2 regions of the Micromonospora sp. WMMB482 genome follow, and region 2 is predicted to be linked to the other one. Evidence: predicted binding sites of a transcription regulator. Region 2 holds the regulator's gene; the other holds the start of a gene.
What was found. The regulator HrcA, encoded in region 2, represses chaperone genes, less so after heat shock. The targets are predictions, from matches to a motif close to GGTTNGCACNCTCNNNNNGAGNGTGCNAACC.
Positions count from the first base shown of each region.

Region 1: the regulator HrcA is predicted to act here: its motif matches at 9,873-9,903, upstream of groES (co-chaperone GroES).

Region 1 covers NZ_JAHOPD010000020.1:1,359,127-1,370,652, forward strand. The annotation lists gene KSK32_RS07190 (M1 family metallopeptidase) at 1-815, opposite strand, end outside; gene KSK32_RS07195 (GuaB3 family IMP dehydrogenase-related protein) at 913-2,031, opposite strand; gene guaB (IMP dehydrogenase) at 2,062-3,624, opposite strand; gene KSK32_RS07205 (DUF5319 domain-containing protein) at 3,821-4,225, shown strand; gene KSK32_RS07210 (response regulator transcription factor) at 4,238-5,056, opposite strand; gene KSK32_RS07215 (WhiB family transcriptional regulator) at 5,309-5,692, shown strand; gene KSK32_RS07220 (sulfite oxidase) at 5,866-7,584, opposite strand; gene groL (chaperonin GroEL) at 7,709-9,355, opposite strand; gene groES (co-chaperone GroES) at 9,426-9,740, opposite strand; gene KSK32_RS07235 (methyltransferase domain-containing protein) at 9,995-11,227, shown strand; gene ybaK (Cys-tRNA(Pro) deacylase) at 11,269-11,526, shown strand, end outside.
Region 2 covers NZ_JAHOPD010000020.1:796,252-807,777, forward strand. The annotation lists gene dnaJ (molecular chaperone DnaJ) at 1-1,088, opposite strand, end outside; gene hrcA (heat-inducible transcriptional repressor HrcA) at 1,162-2,184, opposite strand; gene KSK32_RS04555 (DUF4870 domain-containing protein) at 2,417-3,037, shown strand; gene hemW (radical SAM family heme chaperone HemW) at 3,077-4,300, opposite strand; gene KSK32_RS04565 (enoyl-CoA hydratase-related protein) at 4,320-5,105, shown strand; gene KSK32_RS04570 (hypothetical protein) at 5,217-6,077, shown strand; gene KSK32_RS04575 (carbohydrate ABC transporter permease) at 6,107-6,940, opposite strand; gene KSK32_RS04580 (carbohydrate ABC transporter permease) at 6,937-7,923, opposite strand; gene KSK32_RS04585 (sugar ABC transporter substrate-binding protein) at 7,920-9,212, opposite strand; gene KSK32_RS04590 (GlsB/YeaQ/YmgE family stress response membrane protein) at 9,436-9,720, opposite strand; gene KSK32_RS04595 (GlsB/YeaQ/YmgE family stress response membrane protein) at 9,974-10,261, opposite strand; gene lepA (translation elongation factor 4) at 10,483-11,526, opposite strand, start outside.

The sequences.
Region 1 (11,526 bases), 560 kb from region 2:
GCCAGGAAGTCGGCGACCTCGCCGGTGCGGGCCACCGACGCGGCGGCCGGTCCGTCCGCGGGCAGCGCCGCGGCGACGGCGGTGACGATGGGCTTGCCGGCGTGGGTGCCGCTGCTGACCCGGTAGTCGCCGATCACCAGCGTGCTCAGGTAACTCGCCATCGGCGCGCGCTCGGCCCAGCGCCAGGTGGTCCAGCCGCCGCTGGAGGTCCGGCCCGCCGGCACGCCGTTCGACAGCGCGGCGAGGCCGTCCGGCACGGTGACCTCGAGGTCGTATGTCGCCTTGTCCGACGGGTGGTCGTTGACCGGGTACCAGGTGCTCGCCGACTCGGGCTGACCGAGCGCTATCGCACCGTCCGTTGTGGCGCGGAAGCCGCCGTCGCCCAGTTCGGCGTTCGGCAGCGGCTGCGGCACGCCGCCGTACGTCACCTCGACCGTGAACCGCCGTCCGGACGGCAGTCCGCCCGCCGGGGTGACGATCAGCTCGGCACCGTCGTGGCGGTGCTTCGCCGCCTCGCCGTCCACCCGCACCCGCTCGACGTCCAGCCCGGCCAGGTCGAGCTGGAACCGGGACAGCCCCCGGGTGGCGGTGACGGTCAGCGTCGCGGTGCCGGTGAGCCGGTCGCCGGCCGGGTCGTACCGCACGTCGAGCGCGTAGTGGCCCACGTCGTAGCCGCCGTTGCCGGCCCCCGGCACGTACGGGTCACCGGCGTCCGCCGCACCCGGCCGGAACCCGTTGTCGTCGCCGCCGGTGCACCCGCTCAGCGCGAGCGCCCCCGCCACCAGCCCTGCCGCCCAGAACCGCCCCCGTCTCACCCGGCGAGCCTAGACGCGCGACGGCGCGGGTGGGGCCGGAACACGTCCGCGCCGCCGCCCGCGCCGTCTCGCGGTGCTGAGTGGTGCTCAGCGGTGCTCAGCGGTCGAGGACCAGCCCGACCTTCTGGAACTCCTTCAGGTCGCGGTAGCCGCACTTGGCCATCGCGCGGCGCAGGCCGCCGAAGAGGTTGAGCTGGCCGTCCGGCTCGTCGGCCGGGCCGAACAGCAGCCTCTCCATCGAGCCGAGCGGCTCGCCTGCGACCTCGAACGCACCACGGGGCAGCGACGGGTGGCTGGCCGCGGAGTGCCACCAGGCGCCGCCGGCCGGAGCCTCCTCGCACAGCGACAGCGGCTCGCCGAGCATCACCGCGTCCGCGCCGCAGCCGAGCGCCTTGGCGATGTCGCCGGAGGTCTGCATGTCGCCGTCGGCGATCAGGTGCACGTACCGGCCGCCGGTCTCGTCCAGGTAGTCGCGGCGAGCAGCGGCGGCGTCGGCGATGGCGGTGGCCATCGGCACCCGGATGCCGAGCACCGACTCGGTGGTCGACCAGTCGTCGCCGCCGATGCCCACGATCACACCGGCCGCGCCGGTACGCATCAGGTGCAGCGCGGTCTTGTAGTCGGTGCAGCCGCCCACGACGACCGGCAGGTCCAGGTCGGCGATGAACTCCTTGAGGTTCAGCGGCTCGTCGGTGGTGGAGACGTGCTCGGCCGACACGAGCGTGCCCTGGATGACCAGGATGTCCACGCCGGCGTCGAGGATCACCGGGGCCAGCGCCAGGGTGTGCTGCGGGGAGACCCGCACCGCCACCGTCCCGCCGCCCTCGCGCAGCTCACGCACCCGCTCGGCGATCAGGTCGGGGCGGATCGGCTCGGCGTAGACCTCCTGGAGGCGCTTGGTCGCCCGCGCGTCCTCGCCGAGACCGGCCAGCTCCTCCAGGATCTTGGCCGGGTTCTCGTACCGGGTCCAGAGGCCCTCGACGTTCAGTACGCCGAGGCCGCCGAGCTGGCCGAGCCGGACCGCCGAGGCGGGGCTCATGGTGGCGTCCGAGGGGTGCGCGACGCAGGGGATGCCGAACTGGTACGCGTCGAGCTGCCACGCGGTGGAGACGTCGTCGACGTCCCGGGTGCGGCGGCTCGGCACGATGGCGATGTCGTCCAGGTGGTAGCCGCGCTGCGCGGTCTTGCCCAGCCCGATCTCGACCACGTCACGCATGGGGGACTCCAGGTGGTTGGGGGTGGTGGTTCAGCGGGAGTGGTAGTTGGGCGCCTCGACCGTCATCTGGATGTCGTGCGGGTGGCTCTCCTTGAGCCCGGCCGCGGTGATCCGGATGAGCTGGCCACGCCGGTGCAGCTCCGGAATGCTCTCCGCGCCCACGTATCCCATCGCGGCGCGCAGCCCGCCGATGAGCTGGTGGGCGACCGCGGACAGCGGCCCCCGGTAGGGCACCTGGCCCTCGACGCCCTCCGGGACCAGCTTGTCCTCGGCGAGCACGTCCTGCTGGAAGTAGCGGTCCTTGGAGTAGGACTTGCCCTGGCCGCGCGACTGCATCGCGCCGAGCGAGCCCATCCCCCGGTACGCCTTGTACTGCTTGCCGTTGATGAAGATCAGCTCGCCGGGGCTCTCCTCGCAGCCGGCCAGCAGGCTGCCGAGCATCACCGTGTCGGCGCCCGCGACGAGCGCCTTGGCGATGTCGCCCGAGTACTGGATGCCGCCGTCGCCGATGACCGGCACGCCGGCCGGGCGGGCGGCGCGGGCCGCCTCCATGATCGCGGTGATCTGCGGGACGCCCACCCCGGCCACGATCCGGGTGGTGCAGATGGCACCCGGGCCCACGCCCACCTTCACGCCGTCCGCGCCCGCGTCGACGAGCGCCTTCGCGCCCGCGTACGTGGCGATGTTGCCGCCGACGATGTCGATGGTCACGTCCCGCTTGAGCCGTGCCACCATCTCCAGCACGGCGCGCTGGTGGCCGTGCGCGGTGTCCACGATCACCACGTCCACCCCGGCGTCGACCAGGGCACGGGCCCGCTTGTAGCCGTCCTCGCCCACGCCGACCGCGGCGGCGACCCGGAGCCGGCCCGCGTCGTCCTTGGTGGCGTTCGGGTACTGCTCGCTCTTGGTGAAGTCCTTCACCGTGATCAGGCCGCGCAGCTTGCCGCCCACGTCCACGATCGGCAGCTTCTCGATCTTGTGCTGGCGCAGCAGGCCGAGCGCGTCGTCCTTGCTCACGCCGACCGGGGCGGTGATCAGCGGGGTACGGGTCATGATCTCGCGCACCGGCGTGGCCGGGTCGGAGACGAAGCGCATGTCGCGGTTGGTGACGATGCCGACCAGCTGCCCCTGCCCGTCCACCACCGGCACGCCGGAGATGCGGTAGCGCCCGCAGAGCGCGTCGACCTCGCGCAGCGTGTCGTCCGGGCTGGCGGTCACCGGGTTGGTGATCATGCCGGACTCGGAACGCTTCACCAGGTCGACCTGGAGCGCCTGGTCCTCCACGGAGAGGTTGCGGTGCAGCACGCCGATGCCGCCCTGGCGGGCCATGGCGATGGCCATCCGCCCCTCGGTGACCGTGTCCATCGCGCTGGACAGCAGCGGCACGGTCAGCTCGATGTTGCGGGTGAGGCGGGTGCGCGTGTTGACCCGGCTGGGCACGACGTCCGACTCGCCCGGCTGCAGCAGCACGTCGTCGAACGTCAGCCCGAGCGGCACCACCCGGGCCGAACCGGCCGGCAGCTCGGGCAGATGGCCACCCAGCTCCCCGCCGTCGGTGCCGGCCGGGATCTCGGTGCTGGGCGAATTCTCCACGATTGCTCCCCTGAGCTGGTCGAACGGGCTGCAGCGAGGCGGCGCGCGGGGCACCGGCAGGCGCCTGGTGACGGCGCGTCGCCTCATCGTACCCACTTGCCCGTCCGCGCCCGGGCAGCGGCGGGCCCGAGGGTAGGCCGGGCCACAGCACGGGCTGGGGCGGGCTTTCCGGCGGCTCGGGGTCTACGGTGAAGGGGTGCACGACGAGCCCATCGACCCGTTCAACGGCGACCCGGCCGATCCGGCTGCCGGCCTGCACGATCCCGGCGACGACGACGCGCTCGACCCGCTGACCGAGGTCGAGCGCCAGGACGTCCTGGAGGATCTCGCCGATCTGGAGATCTACCAGGCGTTGCTCCAGCCGATCGGCGTGCGCGGCCTGGTGATCGAGTGCGAGGACTGCCGAGAGCCGCACTACTTCGACTGGGACCTGCTGCGCGGCAACCTGCGCCACCTGCTCAACTCGGGGCGTCCCCGGGTGCACGAGCCGGCCTACGACCCGGACCCGGACCACTACGTGAGCTGGGACTACGCCCGCGGCTACGCCGACGGCGTGCACGACACGCTCACCGAGGGCACCGACGACACCGCGCCGGAGTGATCCCCGCGCGGGTCAGGCGACCAGGCCCGCCCGGAACCCGGCCGCCACGGCGTGCGCCCGGTCGCGCGCGCCGAGCTTGCGGAACAGCCGCCGGGCGTGCGTCTTGACCGTGTCCTCGGAGACGAACAGCTCCCGCCCGATCTCCGCGTTGCTCTTGCCCTCGGCCATGCCGAGCAGCACCTGAAGCTCCCGCTCGGTCAGGCCGATCGCGCTGCGCGGCGCCCGCGCCGGCCGCTGGGCCGCGCCCGGCCGGGGCGCCTCCGCGCCGTCGGCCGCCGCCGGGTCGTCCGGGTCCTCACCCCGTTGCACGGGCACCACAGTGGGCAGGCCCGCGGCGTCCACCGGGGCCGTCGCCGGCCAGCCGGGCCCACCCTGGGTACGCCCCGGTGCCGCCGGCCGGGTCGGCCCGCCCACCGCCGCCGCGTCCCGGGCGGTGTCCGCCACCCGGTGCCGGTTGCTCCGCCCGGGGGCGGAGAGCAGCAGCAGCGCTTTGGCGACCGCGCTGGTCAGGTCGTGGTCGGCGTTCTGGATCAGTCCGCGTGCCCCGGCGCTGATGGTGGCCGCCGCCGACTCCGACTCCTCGGTGCCGAGCAGCAGCACCGCTGCCTGCGGGGCGCGGGCGAGCACCCGCCGGACGAAGCCGGCGCTGTCCGGGCGGGTCAGGGCGGTGTCGGCGAGCACCACGTCCACCGGACGCTCGGCGAGCCGCAACATCACCTCCGGATCGGAGACGGCCGTCCGGACGACGCCGGACAGCCCGAGCCGCGCCGCCGCGGAGGTCAGATGCTGGGCCGCCAATGGTGTCCGAACGCACACAAGAACACTACGCACAGTGGTCTCCTCTCCGACTCAGAGCAGACCACGCGGAGGTGAGGTCGGGAGGGGGTTCCGGGCAATCATCCGAACTTTTCCGACAGATGGGGCATATGCCGCTGAGTGTCCGAGGTTTTCGATCACAGATGTGTGAGGCGCGGACCGCTCGGGTACCGAGGGGTTCATCCGGAACCGGCATCCCGCGCGGACCGCCGCCCGGTAGCTGGCAACGAACATTCTCCGCGGTGCCGCGCGGGAGGAGGGGTGCTGATGTCGAACGTACGTAGGCTGCCAGGACCGATCGACGAGCTCTGGGACTGGCAGCGGCTCGGAGCCTGCCGTGGCCGCGACAGCGCGCAGTTCTTCCACCCGGACGGCGAGCGCGGCTCCTCCCGCCTGCGCCGCGAGATGGGCGCCAAGTCGGTCTGCCGCGCCTGCCCGGTACGCGCCGAGTGCGCCGCCCACGCGCTCTCCGTGCGCGAGCCGTACGGCGTCTGGGGCGGGTTCAGCGAGTCCGAGCGGCTGCGGCTGCTCGCCCTCGGCTGGGAGGACCTGGCCGACCGCCGGCAGACCAAGGTGGACATCGCCCGGCTGGAGGCGCGCCTCGGCCGGCCGCACAACACCGCCGTGCCGGACCAGCGCAAGGTCGCCTGACCGGCTTCACGACCCCCGACGCCGCGCCCCGATCCCGGGGCGCGGCGTCGTGTCGTCCCACCCCCGGCCCTCGCGTGATCGACACCGGCTCGGCGAAGTGGTCATGTCACGGAGCCTCTGATGCCACCACTTCGGGGAACTGGTGTTGATCTTTCGGGGATGGGGGGCGGTGATCAGGTGACCGTGACCGTGACTGTGTGCCAGCCGGTCGCGCCGTCGGGGGCGACCGGAGCGCGCTGTTCCGTCTGGGTCTCACCAGTCGTGTCGGTCGCCCGCACCTGGAGCGTGTGCTCGCCCGGCGTCGCGTCCCACCGCCAGGACCACTGCACCCAGGTGTCCGCCGACACCGCCGGGGCGAGCGTCGCCTCCTGCCAGGCGCCGCCGTCGACGCGTACCTCGACGCGGGCGATGCCGCGGTGCTGCGCCCACGCCACACCGGCCACCGTCACCGGCCCGGCCGCCGGGCGGCTGCGGGGCCGGGGCGTGTCGATCCGGGACTGCGTCTTGATCGGGCCCTGCGCGGACCAGCCGCGCGGCACCCAGTACGCGTCGAAGTCGGCGAAGCTGGTCAGCTCCAGCTCGGTGAGCCACTTGCAGGCCGACACGTACCCGTAGAGGCCGGGCACCACCATCCGCACCGGGAAGCCGTGCTGGATCGGCAGCGGCTCGCCGTTCATGCCGACCGCGAGCAGCGCGTCCCGCCCGTCGCGCAGCACCGAGGTGGGCGTGCCGCAGGTCCAGCCGTCGACCGAGCGCCCGACCACCTGGTCCGCGCCGTCGACCGGACCGGCCTCGTCGAGCAGCTCCTTGATCGGTACGCCGAGCCAGCGCGCGTTGCCGATCAGGTCACCGCCCACCTCGTTGGAGACGCAGGCGAGCGTCACGTACCGCTCGACCATCGGGCGGGCCAGCAGGTCGTCGAAGCTCAGTTCGATCGGGTTGCGCACCCGCCCGTGGATCCGCAACCGCCAGGTGGCCGGGTCCACCTGCGGCACCACCAGCGCCGTGTCGATCCGGTAGAACTCCCGGTTCGGCGTCACGTACGGCGCGAGCCGGGGCAGCGACAGGTCCGCTCCGGTCGGCACCTGCGGGGCGGGCACGGCCGGGGCGGGCAGCGTCACCGCCTCCCGGGCCGCCGAGACGCCGCGCCGCCCGGCCAGCCAGTGCCCGCCCAGCCCCGCCACCGCCGCCGCGCCGGTCAGCAGGCCGGCGCCACGCAGGAACCGCCGCCGCGACTCCGCGTCGTCGTCGTGCCGGACCGGCTCCCAGCCGCCGGGGGTCTCCCCCTCGCGGGCGAGCGCGGCGACCGCCGGAGGCGGTGCGGACGGATGCATGGGCGGCGGCGTGGCGCGGGGTACCCGATCGCCGTCCGCCGCGTCGGCCCCGTCGCGTTCCGCCGGTCCGGTCCCGGCCCGGCCGCGCCGCGCGGCGTCGAACCGGTCGCGCCCGACCCGGTCGGCGCTCAGCGGTCCGGCCACGAACGCCCAGAGCGTCAGCGCGCCCAGTCCGCCGCCGACCAGGGAGGGCAGCGCGTCGAACGCGTCCGCGCCGGCCCGGGTCAGCGCGGCGGCGACGCCGAGCACTGTGAACGCGGCGATGCCGGCCAGGCCGATCACCAGCCGCCGGGCCGCTGCCAGACCGAGCAGCGCTCCGAACGCGGCCAGCAGCAGCGCCGTCCCGGCCAGCAGGGCGATCTTGTCGTACGTGCCGAAGACGTCGATGGCGAACTGCTTGAGCGGCTCGGGCACCAGGTCGACGACGAGTCCGCCGACGGCGACGAGCGGAGCGGACCGGGGACCGGTCAGGACCGCCACGGGTTCGGCGGTGCCGAGTGCCACCACTGCGGCGACGACACCGGCAAGTGCCGCGCGGCGGCGGGAGAGGGTGCTCACGGCGTCCAGTCTGGTCGACCCGCCGGGCCGGCTGCCAATGTCGTCAGCGTTCCGTAAGCAGATACGCGTCAGGGCACACCGCCGAATCGGCGGTGTGCCCTGACGTCGGGCCGTGCTCCTCGGGTCAGAAACCCGGGCCGTGCTGGTGGCCGTGACCGTGCGAGTGGCCGTGCCCACCGGCGGCGGCCGGCTCCGGCTCGGCCGGCTTCTCCACCACGAGGCTCTCGGTGGTGAGCAGCAGGCCGGCGATCGAGGCGGCGTTGCTGACCGCGTTGCGGGTCACCTTCACCGGGTCGATGATGCCGGACTTGGCCAGGTCGACGTACTCGCCGGTGGCGGCGTCGAGGCCGTGGCCCCAGTCCTTGCCGACCACCTTCTGCACCACCACGTAACCGTCGTGGCCGGCGTTCTGGGCGATCCAGCGCAGCGGCTCGACGAGCGACTTGCGCACGATCGAGACGCCGACCTTCTCGTCACCGGTGAAGCCCAGGTCGTCGTCGAGCGCCGGCAGGATCTGGGCCAGGGCGGCGCCGCCACCCGGGACCGTACCCTCCTCGACCGCGGCCTTGGTCGCGGCGATGGCGTCCTCGATGCGGTGCTTGCGCTCCTTCATCTCGACCTCGGTGGCCGCGCCGACCTTGATCACGGCGATGCCGCCGGAGAGCTTCGCCAGCCGCTCGGCCAGCTTCTCCCGGTCCCACTCGGAGTCGGACGCCTCGATCTCCTTGCGGATCTGCGCGACCCGGTCGGCGACCTCGGCGGACTGCCCGCCACCGTCCACGACGGTGGTGTTCTCCTTGTCGACCACGACGCGACGGGCGGTGCCGAGCACCTCCAGGCCGACCTGGTCGAGCTTGTAGCCCAGCTCCGGGGCGACCAGCTCGGCGCCGGTCAGGATCGCCATGTCCTGCAGCATCGCCTTGCGGCGGTCACCGAAGCCGGGGGCCTTGACCGCGCAGACCTTGACGGTCTTGCGCAGCGCGTTGACCACGAGCGTGGACAGGGCCTGGCCCTCGACGTCCTCGGCGACGATGAGCAGCGGCTTGTTGTTCTGGAGAACCTTCTCCAGCAGCGGCAGCAGCTCCTCGATCGCCGAGATCTTCTGGGTGGTGATCAGGATGTACGGGTCCTCCAGGACCGCCTCCTGCGCCTCCAGATCGGTGACGAAGTTGGGCGAGATGAAGCCCTTGTCGAACTGGAGACCCTCGGTCACCTCCAGCTCGGTGACGAGCGCGGAGCCCTCCTCGACGGTGATGACGCCGTCGCGGCCGACCTTCTCCATCGCCTCGGCGATCAGCTCGCCGATGGCGGCGTCCTGCGCGGAGACGGTCGCGACGTGCGCGATCGACTCCTTGCCGGAGACCTCGACGGCCTTGCCGAGCAGCGCCTCGGAGACCTTGGCGGCCGCCGCGTCGATGCCCCGCTTGAGGCCGGTCGGGTTGGCACCGGCGGCCACGTTGCGCAGGCCCTCCCGGACCATCGCCTGGGCCAGCACGGTGGCGGTCGTGGTCCCGTCGCCGGCGACGTCGTTGGTCTTGGTCGCCACCTCCTTGACCAGCTGCGCGCCGAGGTTCTCGTACGGGTTGGTGAGCTCGATCTCCTTGGCGATGGTCACGCCGTCGTTGGTGATCGTGGGCGCACCGAACTTCTTGTCCAGGACGACGTTGCGCCCGCGCGGGCCGAGGGTGACCTTCACCGCGTCCGCGAGGGCGTTGACACCGTGCTCCAGCAGGTGCCGGGCGTCGTCCGAGAAGCTGAGGATCTTCGCCATCAGTATCCCTTCGAAGCGACGTTGCCCCGGCCCGGCGAGCCGGACCGGGGCAACGACACTGATCGGTTGCTTACTTCTCGATGACCGCGAGGACGTCGCGGGCGGAGAGCACCAGGTACTCCTCGCCGGCGTACTTGACCTCGGTGCCGCCGTACTTCGAGTAGAGGACGGTGTCGCCGACCTTCACGTCGATCGGCACGCGGTTGCCCTTGTCGTCGATCCGGCCCGGGCCGACAGCGAGGACGGTGCCCTCCTGCGGCTTCTCCTTGGCGGTGTCGGGGATCACGATGCCCGAGGCGGTGGTGGTCTCGGCCTCGTTCGCCTGGACCACGATGCGGTCCTCGAGCGGCTTGATCGCAACCTTGGTCGCGGTAGTCACGGGCATACCCTCCCGGGTACTTGGTGTCGTTGCCGGCCGGCACGCCGACCAGCGTCAATCTGCCTCATGCCACCGGGCGGGGCCGTCGTCGCGGGTGCCGGTCCGCCTGGCGCTCAACCCCCGGGCGCGAGGCTCGGGTGTTGGCACCCTCAGGGTGAGAGTGCTAATCGCAGGTTATTCCTCGGCTAGCACTCCGTCAAGGAGAGTGCCAACGCGTCGCCCTCCGTGTCGCGCCGGAACCGGGCCGGGACAATGAGCGCGTGGATCTCGACCAGCTCGCCGCGCTGCGTACCCCCGAGGGGTCGGCGGCGCTCGCCGCGGCCGGGCGGGTGGCCGGCGGCGACCCGCTGGCGGCGGCGGCCGCGCTGCGCTCGGCCGGCATCCCCGGCGGGCTCGCGGCGGCGGCGCTCACCCAGGCGGAGCTGCGCCGCCGGGCGGCCGGCAAGTTCGGCGTGGCGGCGGCCGGGATGTTCCTCACCCGGGCGGGGCTGGAACAGGCAACCCGCCTCGCGGTCGCCGACCGGCGCGCGGCACGGCTGCGCGCCGCGGGCGTGACCACGCTGGCCGACCTGGGGTGCGGCCTGGGGGCCGACGCGCTCGCCGCGGCCCGCGCCGGCATCCGGGTGTACGCGGTGGAGGCCGACCCGGTGACCGCCGAGATGGCCGCCGCGAACGCCGAGGCGGCCGGGCTCGCCGGCCTGGTGACAGTCGAGTGCGGGGACGCCACGACGTTCGACGTGACAGGGGTCGACGCGGTGTTCTGCGATCCGGCGCGGCGGCGGGCGGGCACCGGCCGGCGCGTCTTCGACCCGAACGCCTACTCGCCGCCGTGGGACTTCGTCACCGGCCTGGCCGCCCGGGTGCCGCGCACTGTGGTGAAGGTGGCGCCCGGGCTGGACCACGCGCTGATTCCGGCGGGCGCGGAGGCGGAGTGGGTGAGCGTCGACGGCGACCTGGTCGAAGCCGCGCTGTGGTGCGGCGACCTGGCCGAGGTCCCGCGCCGCGCCACACTGCTGCGCGAGAAGGAAGGGCCCCTTCTTAACGCCTCCGGTAGTAAAAGGGTCCCCTCCTATCACCTCACCGGAACCGGCGCGGTCGAGGCGCCGGTGGGACCGGTGCGGCGGTTCCTGTACGACCCGGATCCGGCGGTGGTACGCGCACACCTGGTCGCCGAGCTGGCCGCCGGCCTCGACGCCACGCTCGCCGACCCGTCGATCGCCTACCTGTACGCCGACGAGGCCCGGCCCACCCCGTTCGCCCGCTGCCTGGAGATCACCGACGTGCTGCCGTTCTCGTTGAAGCGGCTGCGCGCCCTGCTGCGGGAGCGGCGGGTCGGCCGGGTCGAGATCCGCAAGCGCGGTTCGGCGCTGGAGCCGGAGAAGCTGCGCCGCGACCTGCGGCTGTCCGGCGACGAGGCGGCGAGCCTGGCGCTGACCCGGGTCGGGGGCGATCCCACGGTGCTCGTCTGCCGGCCGGCTCCAGCCGGCGGTTGACCCGGCTCGCGGTGTCGCGGCGCGCGGGTTAGCTTGAGCCCATGGCGGGCCCTGGCACTCCGGCGATCGCGTTGCTGAGCAAGCGGAAGATCGCGCACAGCACCCACACCTACGACGTGTCGCCGGACGCGCCGAACTACGGCGCGCTCGTCGCGACCGCGCTCGGGGTGGCGCCGGAGCGCGTGTTCAAGTCGCTCGTCACCGAGGTCGACGGCGGGCTGACGGTGGCGGTGGTGCCGGTGACCGGCGAGCTGGATCTGAAGGCGCTCGCCGCCGCGGCCGGCGGCAAGCGGGCGACG
Region 2 (11,526 bases):
AGCTCGGCGACCTCCTCGCCGCGCGTCTTGGCGAAGTCGCGCAGCATCCGCTCCTGGTCGGCGTCCAGCTTGGTCGGGGTACGCACGTCCAGGTGCACGTAGAGGTCACCCCGGCCGGTGCCGCGCAGGTGCGGTACGCCCCGGGCGCGCAGCCGCAGCGTGCTGCCGGGCTGGGTGCCGGGCTTGACGTCGACCGTCTCCTCGCTGTCCAGCGTCTTGATGGTCAGCCGGGTGCCGAGCGCGGCGGCGGTCATCGGCACCGTCACCCGGCAGTGCAGGTCGTCGCCCTTGCGGGAGTAGACGTCGTGCGGCCGCTCGTGGATCTCCACGTAGAGGTCGCCGGCGGTGCCGCCACCGGGGCCGACCTCGCCCTGCTGGGCCAGGCGGATCCGCATGCCGTCCTCGACCCCGGCCGGGATCTTGACGGTCAGCGAGCGGCGGGTGCGCACCCGGCCGTCACCGGCGCAGGTCGGGCAGGGGTGCGGGATGGTGGTGCCGTAGCCCTGGCAGACGGTGCACGGCCGGGCGGAGACGACCTGACCGAGGAAGGTCCGCTGCACCGACTGCACCTCGCCCCGGCCGCCGCACGCCTCGCAGGTGGCCAGGTGGGTGCCGGCGGCGGTGCCGGCGCCGGAGCAGGTGGTGCAGAGCACTGCGGTGTCGACGGTGATCGGCGCCTCGACGCCGAACGCGGTCTCGTTGAGGTCCAGTTCCAGGCGCAGGATCGCGTCCGCGCCGGGGCGGGTACGCGGACGCGGTCCCCGGCTGCCGCCCGCGGCGCCGCCGAAGAACGCGTCCATGATGTCCTGGAAGCCGACGAACGGACCGGCGCCGCCCGGGCCGCCGGGACCGCCCATGCCACCGCCGCCCGGGGCGAGCGGGTCACCGCCGAGGTCGACGATCTGCCGCTTCCGGTCGTCCGAGAGGACCTCGTACGCGGCGTTGATGTCCTTGAACTTCTCCTGGGCCTCCGGGTCCGGATTGACGTCCGGGTGGAACTGCCGCGCCAGCTTGCGGTAGGCGCGCTTGATCTCGTCGTCGGAGGCGTCCCGGCTCACGCCGAGAATGCCGTAGTAGTCCCTGGCCACTGCGTTAGGTGTCCTCATGTTCGTCTCGCGTCGCTCCGGTCGTCGGCCGGAACCGGCCGTCGGCCCTGACTGGTCAGTTCTGGGCCAGCAGTTCGCCCACGTAGCGTGCCACGGCCCTCACCATGGCGATATTGCCGGGGTAGTCCATCCGGGTCGGCCCGAGCACGCCGAGACCGCCGACGATGGTGCTGCCCGGTCCGTAGCCGGTGCTGACCACCGAGGCGGCCCGCAGGTTGTCGAATTCGTTCTCGTCGCCGATGAGCACCCGGGTGGTGCTCGGCTCGGTCTCGCCGATCAGCTTGAGCAGCACGACCTCTTCTTCGAGCGCCTCCAAGATGGGGCGCAGCGAGCCCTGGAAGTCGAGCAGGCCACCCCGGGTGAGGTTGGCCTGGCCAGCCAGCGCGAGGCGCTCCTCGTGCCGTTCCACGAGCGTCTCCAGCAGCACGGTGGAGAGCGTGGTCATGGCCGGGCGCAGGTGCGGCGCCGACTCCTCGACGAGCGCCTGCACCAGCGGCGGCGTCTCGGCGAGCTGGCTGCCGACGAGTTTCTCGTTGACCAGCCGGCGCAGGTCGGTCACGTCGTCGGCGGGCACCGGGGCGGGCAGCTCGACCAGCCGCTGCTCGACCCGGCCGGTGTCGGCGATCATCACGACCATCAGCCGGGTGGTGGAGATCGGCACCAGCTCCAGGTGACGCACCTTGGAGCGGGCCAGGCTCGGGTACTGCACCACCGCCACCTGCCGGGTGAGCTGGGCGAGCAGCCGGACCGTGCGGTGCACCACGTCGTCCAGGTCCACGGCGCCGACCAGGAAGCGCTCGATCGCCCGGCGCTCGGCCGGGCTGAGCGGCTTGACCCGGGACAGCCGGTCGACGAAGAGGCGGTAGCCGCGATCGGTGGGCACCCGGCCGGCGCTGGTGTGCGGCTGCCGGATGTAGCCCTCCTCCTCCAGCACCGCCATGTCGTTGCGCACGGTGGCCGGCGAGACGCCGAGCTGGTGCCGCTCGACCAGCGTCTTGCTGCCGACCGGCTCCTGCGTGGCGACGTAGTCCTCGACGATCGCGCGCAGCACGGCGAGTTTGCGGTCGTCGAGACCCATTCCACACCTCCTGACGCACCTCGGCCGGGCCGGCGCGCGGCATCCGCCGGGCGGCTGGCACTCGACTGTAGCGAGTGCCAGTCTACGTCGGCACCCCCGGCGATGCGATGATCGCCTGACGGACCTGCGGTGCGGCCCACCACACACCGCTTCCCACCAGGGCCGAACAGCCGGTCATCGTCGGTCTGTGTCGCTCTGGTGCGAGTTGACCGGTGCACCTACCGTGGCGACCATGACTGAACCTCCTCGCCCTCCCGGGGCAGGGGACTCCGGCCCCCAGCCCGACCCGTCGGCGCCCTACGGCTCGTCGCCGGGCAACGAACCGCCCACCGCCCCACTGTCCGGGGCGCCGGGCGCGGGCGGCTATCCCCCGCCCGGTGACTATCCGCCCCCGGGCGGCTACCCGCCCCCCGGCGGCGGCTACCCCCCGCCGGGTGGTTACCCCCCGCCCGGCGGCGCGCCCGGCTACCCCGCCGGCGGCGGGTACGGCCCCGCCGCGTACGCCAACAACGACGAGAAGACGTGGGCCCTGGTGGCGCACTTCGGTGGCGCCGCGGGTGTCATCGTCGGCGGCGGCCTGCTCGGCTGGGTCGCCCCGCTCATCGCGCTGATGACCCGCGGTCAGCAGTCGCCGACGGTCCGCGCGCACGCGGTCGCGGCGCTGAACTTCCAGATCACCTGGACCATCGCCAGCGTGCTCGCCTGGGTGATCACGGTCATCACCTGCGGGATCCTGTTCTTCGTCCCGATGCTGGTCTGGCTGGTGCCGCTGATCTTCGGGATCGTCGGCGGGGTCAAGGCCAACGAGGGCGTGCTGTACCGCTACCCGTTGACCTACAACTTCGTCAAGTGACACCACCGGCCGGCCGAGGGGGCGGCCGGCCGGTGCCGGTCACGGCAGCAGGTCGCGTACCACCGCGTCGGCCAGCAGCCGCCCGCGCAGCGTCAGCACCACCAGCCCCCGCGCGTACGCCCCGGCGTCGAGCAGCCCGGCGTCCCGGGCCCGCTCGGCTTCCGCCCGGCCGGAGGGGTCCAGCACGTCCAGCGGCAGCCCGGAGGCGAGCCGCACCCGCAGCATCACGTCCTCCATGTGCTGCTCGTCGGAGGTGAGCTGCTCCCGGGCCAGCGCGGGCGAGGCGCCCTCGGCCAGCCGCGCCGCGTACGCGCTCGGGTGCTTGACGTTCCACCACCGCACGCCGCCGACGTGGCTGTGCGCCCCCGGGCCCAGGCCCCACCAGTCGGCGCCGGTCCAGTAGAGCAGGTTGTGCCGGCACCGGGCCGCCGCCGAGCGGGCCCAGTTCGACACCTCGTACCAGGAGAATCCGGCCGCGCCGAGCGCGGCCTCCGCGGCCAGGTAGCGGTCCGCCGCCACGTCGTCGGAGGGGTACGGCAGCTCGCCCCGGCGCATCCGCGCGGCCAGCCGGGTGCCGTCCTCCACGATCAGGGCGTACGCGCTGACGTGGTCCACGCCCGCGTCGACCACCTGGGCCAGCGAGGCGGCGAAGTCCTCGGCCGTCTCGCCCGGCGTGCCGTAGATCAGGTCCAGGTTCACGTGCGCGAACCCGGCGTCACGCGCCTCCAGGGCGGCGGCGGTGGCCCGGCCCGCGCTGTGCCGCCGGTCGAGCACCGCGAGCACCCCCGGCGCGGCGGACTGCATGCCCAGCGAGATCCGGGTGTACCCGGCCGCCCGCAGCGTCCTGAGCGACTCCGGGCTCACCGACTCGGGGTTGGCCTCGGTGGTCACCTCGGCGTCGGCGGCCAGCCCCCAGACGCGGTCGATGCCGTCGAGGATCCGGGCCAGGTCGTCGGCGGGCAGCAGGGTGGGCGTGCCGCCGCCGACGAAGACGGTGTCGACCCGGGGCGGCGGCGAGTCGCCCAGCACCCGGGCGGCCAGCGCCAGCTCCGCCAGCACCGAGTCGGCGTACGTCTCCCGGCTCGCCCCGCCACCCAGCTCGGAGGCGGTGTACGTGTTGAAGTCGCAGTAACCGCACCGGCTGGCACAGAACGGCACGTGCACGTACACGCCGAAGCCGCGTGCGCCGACGGCGCGGGTGGCGGTGGCGGGCAGCGATCCGTCGCGCGGGACGGGTTCGCCTTCTGGAAGGACGCCGGGCATGGCCACTAGTGTGCCCGGCATGACCTCTCCGGACGCTCTCGTGCGAGTCGCCACGGCCCGTGGGGTGACCACCCTCACCCTGGACAGCCCGCACAATCGCAACGCGCTCTCCACGCCCCTGATGACCGAGCTGCTGGCCGGGCTGGCCGGCGCGGTCGCCGACGACGCGGTACGCGCGATCGTGCTCGACCACACCGGCCCGGTCTTCTGCTCCGGCGCCGACCTGAAGGAGACGGCCGCCGCGTACGCCAGCGGCACGGTGCCCGCCGGAATGCTCGGCGACGTGCTGGTGGCGGTGCGGGAGTGCCCGAAGCCGGTGGTGGCGAAGATCGCCGGGCCGGCCCGGGCCGGCGGGCTGGGCCTGATCGCCGCCGCCGACCTGGCGGTCTGCGCGCAGGAGGCGACGTTCGCGTTCACCGAGGTGCGGATCGGGGTGATCCCGGCGGTGATCTCGGCGACCGTGCTGCCCCGGCTGGGCCAGCGGGCCGCCGCCGAGCTGTACCTGACCGGCGACACGTTCGACGGCCGCCGGGCCGCCGAGATCGGCCTGGTCACCGCCGCGGTGCCGGGCGACGAACTGGACGCCGCCGTCGGGCGCTACTGCGCCTCGCTGGTCAAGGGCGCGCCGGGGGCGCTGGCCGGGGCGAAGGAGCTGCTGCGCCGGCCCGCCGCTCCCGACCTGCGGGCCGAGATCGGCGAGTTGGCCGCGCTGTCCACCGGGTACTTCCTCTCCGACGAGGGGCGCGAGGGTGTGATGGCGTTCCGGGAGAAGCGTCCCGCCGCCTGGGTGCCCGCCGAGGACTGAGGTGCGCGGCGGTCCCCGCGGAAGCCGCTCCGGCCGACGTGGGGCCCGCCGGTCGGCCGAGACCCGCCGGTGCGGGTGGGACGTACGCTTGTCGGACTGTCGGGACAGGGGGTGCGGGTGCGGACGCGAGCGGCGATCGTGGCATCTGGGGTGGCGGTGTGCGTGCTGGCGCTGCTCGCGGTCTACGTCGTGACCAAGCAGTTCGGTGAGCACCTGCGGCTCCCCCTGTCCAGCCGGACCTGCACCGTGCAGGCGGACGGCGAGGTGGTGCTCGGTGCCGACCAGATGGCGAACGCGGCCACCATCGCGGCCATCGGCATGCAGCGCCGGATGCCCGAGCGCGCGGTGGTGGTGGCGCTGGCGACCGCGTACCAGGAGTCGCACCTGCGCAACATCGCCCACGGCGACCGCGACTCGCTCGGCCTGTTCCAGCAGCGCCCGAGCCAGGGCTGGGGCACCCCGGAGCAGGTCCAGGATCCGCGGTACGCGGCGAACAAGTTCTACGCCGCGCTGAAGAAGGTCAGGGGCTGGGAGCGGATGCGGGTCACCGACGCCGCCCAGCGGGTGCAGCGGTCGGCGTTCCCCGAGGCGTACGAGAAGTGGGCGGACGAGTCGGAGGTCCTCACCCGCGCGTTGCTCGGCCACGCGACCGGCGCGGTGGCCTGCACCGTCTCCTCGCCGCCGACGATGCGCGGCCCGGCCGCCGCGAGCGCCGTGCTGGAGAGCCTGTCGCTGGACTGGGGGCTGCCCCGGCTGCCCACGGCGACGGACCTGACCGCGCTCACCGTGCCGGCGGGCGGCGACCGCAACGGCTGGCGGTACGCGCACTGGCTGGTCTCGCACGCCGACGACCACGGCGTGAAGAGGGTCCGCTTCGGCAACCTGGAGTGGACCGCCGAGCAGGGCTCCTGGGCCCGGGTCAAGGGTGACCCGGCCACCGAGGTGCGGGCCGAGGTGTTCGCCGCGGCCTGACCGCCGCCGGGTCGGCCCGCACCGCCGGTTCAGCCCTTGACCGCTCCCGCCACCAGGCCGGAGACCATCCGGCGCTGCACCAGCAGGAAGAAGACGATCACCGGCAGGGTGAACAGCGTGGACGCGGCCATGACCGAGCCCCAGGCGGTGTCGTCCCGGCCGAAGAAGAACGTCATCGCCACCGGCAGCGTGTACTTCTGCTGGTCGTTGATGAAGGTCAAGGCGAAGATCAGCTCGTTCCAGGCGGTGATGAACGAGAAGATGCTGGTGGCGACCAGGCCGGGCGCGACGAGCGGGAACAGCACCTTGCGGAACGTCTGGGCCCGGCTGGCGCCGTCGATGGCGGCGGCCTCCTCCAGTTCCTTCGGTACCGCGGCGACGAAGCCGCGCAGCATCCAGACCGCGAACGGCAGCGAGAAGCCGAGGTACGTGAGGATCAGGCTGGGCAGCGTGTTGTAGAGGCCGAGCCGCTGGATCATCAGGAACAGCGGGATGACCAGCGCCTCCAGCGGGATCATCTGCACCACCAGCAGCATGATCAGGAAGGTGGTGCGCAGCTTGAACCGGAACCGGGCCACGGCGGTCGCGGCGAGCAGCGCGACCAGCCCGCTCAGCAGCACCGTCGCCAGCGCGACGAGCGCGCTGTTGAGGAAGAAGTCGGCGAACGTGACGCCCGGGATCAGGTTGCCGGTGAGGATCTCCCGGTAGTGCTCCAGCGTCGGCTCCGCCGGCACCGGCCGGGGGGTGGACGAGAAGATCTCCCGGTTGGGCTTCAGGGAGGTCGCCACCATCCAGTAGACCGGGAAGGCGGCGAAGAGCGCGACCAGCAGGCCCGCGCCGTTGAGGGCGATCTTCTTCGTCATTCGTCCTCCTGCCGCAGCACCATGCGGACGTACAGGGCGGTCACCACGAGCAGGATCACGGTGAGGATGACCGCGATGGCGGAGCCGAGGCCGTACTTGGGCGGCGGCGAGAACGCCTCCGCGTACGAGTAGATCGACAGCATGAACGTCGTCCGGTCCTGGGTGCCGCCGGCCAGCACGAACTGCTGGGTGAAGACCTTGAAGTCCCAGATCGTGGAGAGCACCACGAGGATGCCGAAGACCGGCCGCAGCATCGGGAACGTGACCTTCCAGAACACCTTCCACGGCCCGGCGCCGTCGACCCGAGCCGCCTCCTGCAACTCCGTCGGCACGCTCTTGAGCCCGGCCAGGACGCTCACCGCGATGAACGGGAACGAGTGCCAGACCACCACGAGCGTCAGGATGGCGAAGAACAGCAGCGGGTCGTTGAACCAGCCGTACCCGGTCCAGTCGCTGCGCCCGAACAGGGCCGTGGAGAGCCCGTCCGGAAGCTTGTTGAACAGCCAGGTGACCAGGCCGCTCGTGTCGTCGAAGATCCACTTCCAGACGATCGTGCCGGTCAGCGCCGGGGTGGCCCAGGCGAGCATCACGCAGCTCGCCACGAACGTGACCATCTTCTTGCCCAGGCGGTTGAGCAGCAGCCCGACCAGCGTGCCGAGGATCATCGTGAGCGCCACGTTGGCGAGCGCGAACAGCACGGTGTTGCGCAGCACCGTACGGAAGAACGGGTCGCCGAGGATCTGCGCGTAGTTGGCCAGGCCGACCCACGGCCACTCGCGGTCGCCGCGCAGCTGCCGGACGTTGTCCAGCTTGTGGAAGGACATCCACACGACCTGGCCGAGGGGCCAGAGCAGCAACACGGCGATGATCGCCAGGCAGGGCAGGAGGAGCAGGTACGGAAGGTGGTCCACCCGGCGACGGCGCCGCCGCGCGGGGGTCTCCCGCGCGGCGGCCTCGCCGGGGCTCTTTGTCAGTAGGCTCACTTGCTGTTCAAAATGCCTTCCATCTCGGTGGCCGCGTCGGCGGTTGCCTTCTCGACCGTCTTCTGGCCCTTGATGACCGAGCTGTTCATCGCCTGGGTCACCGTCTTGGTCCGGCTGACCTCGACCCACTTCGGGGTGAGCGGGGTCAGCTTCGTGTTCTGGATGGCGGTGGCGAACGCGGCCATCACCTTGTCGTTGGCGTAGTCGCCGCTGCTCACCAGGTCCTGGTAGACCGGGAAGAAGCCGAGGCTGCTGGCGAACTCCTTGTCCTTCTGCTTGCTCAGCAGCACGGTCATGTAGTCCCAGGCCAGCGCCTGCCGCTCGCTGTCCTTCCAGATGGCGATGTCGGAGCCGCCGGCGAACGCCGGGGCGGGCTTGCCGTCCGGGCCGGGGATCGGGAACGTGCCCCACACCTTCTCGATGTCGGGGTTGTCCTTCTTCATCGCGCCGCCCTGCCAGCTACCGGCGAACGCCATGGCGGCCTTGCCGGTGGCGAACTGGGTGCGGGCGTCGACCTCGTTCCACCCGGCGGCCGCCGGTGGGGCGACCTTGTGCACGGTCACCAGGTCGGTCCAGAACTTGACCGCCTTCTGCGCCTCGGGGGTGTTGTAGCCGGACTTCCAGGTGTCGCCCTCCTTGGTGGCGATCTCCCCGCCGGCACCCCAGAGGAAGGAGTAGAACGGCAGCTCGGAGTTGCCGGGCAGGGCGATGCCGTAGGTGCCGGGCTTCTTGGCCTGCACGGCCTTCGCGGCGGCGATCATCTCGTCCCAGTTCGTCGGCGGCTTGACGCCCGCCTCGGCGAACCAGTCGGTGCGGTAGTAGACGGCGCGGACGCCGGCGTACCACGGCACGCCGTACTGCTTGCCGTCGAGCTGGGCGTTCTTGACCAGGTCGGGCAGGATGTCCTTGCCCTCGGACCAGCCGTTGAACTTGTCCGAGACGTCGGCCAGGGCCTCCTGCGCGGCCCAGCCCTGGGTCTCGGTGTTGCCCAGCTCGGTGACGTCCGGGCCCTCCCCGCCGGCGAGCGCGGCCTGGAACTTCTTCGGCGCCTCGAGCCAGGGAATGTACTGCACCACGACGTCGGTCTCGGGGTGCTTCTTCTTGAACTCCGCCTCGACGCTGTCGAGGAACGTGGTCTGGGCGTCGCCGCCCTCACCCATCATCCACACAGTGAGCTTGCTGTTGTCGGCGGCCTTGTCGTCGTCGCCGGAGCCACCGCAAGCGGTCAGCACCAACGCGGCCGACGCCACGATGGCGGTGACCGGAGCCAGCCGCTTCCACCTGTTCACGCCATATCTCCCTCAGGGCCGTTTGGCACTAACCTTCTCCGCCGCACCTTAGTAGGAAAATTTCCTTTACAACAGGGGGTGTTCGTGGCGGAGGGCACAGGCGACCGTATCGCAGCCTGATGCCCGGCCGACATTGCTGCCGTCCGGGCAGTTCAGGGCACGCATACGCCGACGGGCGCCCGGCCGGTGAGGCCGGGCGCCCGTCGAGGCGCGTGGTGCGGGGTCAGTAGCGCGAGACGCCGCGGCGACGGCCGAGACCGGCCACCAGGGCCACGCCGATCGCGGCGAACAGCACCTGCAGCATCAGCTCGCGCCAGTCGATGCCGGCGGTCTCGGCGAAGCCGGAGGCCCGGGCGACGATGGTGCCCAGAAGCGCGGCGCCGACGCCGATCAGCATGTGCAGCCAGATGGGCATGTTCTGCCGGCCCGGCACGACCAGCCGGCCCAGCGCGCCGACGATCAGACCAACGACCAGCGCCGTGATGATGCCCCAAACGGTGAGCTCCATGGTCGCCCTCCTCCTTAAGATCGGGTCACACGTTTTTGTGTGGTTACTGTCGTGATCGCTAAGTTCCCGACCGCCCGGGAATCCAAACCGACTCCGATGACGAATTGTGCAGACATGCTCTGACCTGCTGCTTCTCTCCGAAACCCGGCGCGGCGGGCGAGCCCGGTGCACCGACGGAGTTCAATGCGCCGAATACCCCGACGGGCGCCCGGCCGCATCGGCCGGGCGCCCGTCGAGGCGCGTGGTGCGTCGATCAGTGATGCGAGACGCTGCGGCGGCGGCCGACGCCGGCCACCAGGGCCACGGCGATGGCGGCGAGCACGACCTGCACGGCCAGCTCGGCCCAGTCGATACCGGCGGTCTGCGTGGCGATGCCGAGCGCGCGGGCCAGGACGGTGCCCAGCAGCGCGGCGCCGACGCCGATCACCATGTGCAGCCACATCGGCATGTTCTGCCGGCCCGGCACGACCAGCCGGCCCAGCGCGCCGACGATCAGACCCACGACGAGCGCGGTGATGATGCCCCAGACGGTGAACTCCACGGTCGGTCCTCCTAAAGCGATTTCGCACGTTCTGTGCGGTTGCTGTCGTGCCCGCTAAGTGCCCGACGCATCGAAAATCGAAACCGGCGGCATCGACCGCCGCTCCCCCGACTGAGACGAACCCGCAGGTGGGAGCGCTACCGACAACTGAAAATTTCCTGGGTACGCCGACCGGCCGGCGCCCTGTTCAGGGCGCCGGCCGGTTCGTGGAACCTGACGGGCTACTTCTTGCCGGCCGACTTGGTGTCGCCGGAGTCGGACGACAGCGCCGCGATGAACGCCTCCTGAGGAACCTCCACCCGGCCCACCATCTTCATCCGCTTCTTGCCCTCCTTCTGCTTCTCCAGCAGCTTGCGCTTACGGCTGATGTCACCGCCGTAGCACTTGGCGAGCACGTCCTTGCGGATCGCGCGGATCGTCTCCCGGGCGATGACCCGGCTGCCGATGGCCGCCTGGATCGGCACCTCGAACTGCTGGCGCGGGATCAACGAGCGCAGCTTCGCCGCGATCGTCGTGCCGTACGTGTACGCCTTGTCCTTGTGCACGATCGCGCTGAACGCGTCGACCGGCTCGCCGTGCAGCAGGATGTCGACCTTGACCAGGTCGGACGCCTGCTCGCCGGAGGGCTCGTAGTCGAGCGAGGCGTAACCCTTGGTGCGGCTCTTGAGCTGGTCGAAGAAGTCGAAGATGATCTCGGCCAGCGGCAGCGTGTAGCGCAGCTCCACCCGGTCGGCGGAGAGGTAGTCCATGCCGAGCAGGCTGCCCCGGCGACCCTGGCACAGCTCCATCACCGCGCCGACGTAGTCGTTCGGGGTCAGCACGGTGGCCCGCACGGTCGGCTCGTACACCTCGGCGATCTTGCCGGTCGGGTACTCGCTCGGGTTGGTGACCACGACCTCCTCGCCGTCCTCCTGGATGGCCCGGTAGACCACGTTAGGCGCGGTGGAGATCAGGTCGAGGTTGAACTCCCGCTCCAGCCGCTCCCGGATGATCTCCAGGTGCAGCAGGCCGAGGAAGCCGCAGCGGAAGCCGAAGCCCAGCGCGCCGGAGGTCTCCGGCTCGTACGTGAGCGCCGCGTCGTTGAGCTTGAGCTTGTCCAGCGCCTCACGCAGGTTCGGGTAGTCCGAGCCGTCGATCGGGTAGAGCCCCGAGTAGACCATCGGCTTCGGATCCTTGTAGCCGCCGAGCGCCTCGGACGCCGGCCGCCCGTTGATGGTGACCGTGTCACCGACCCGGGACTGCCGCACGTCCTTCACGCCGGTGAT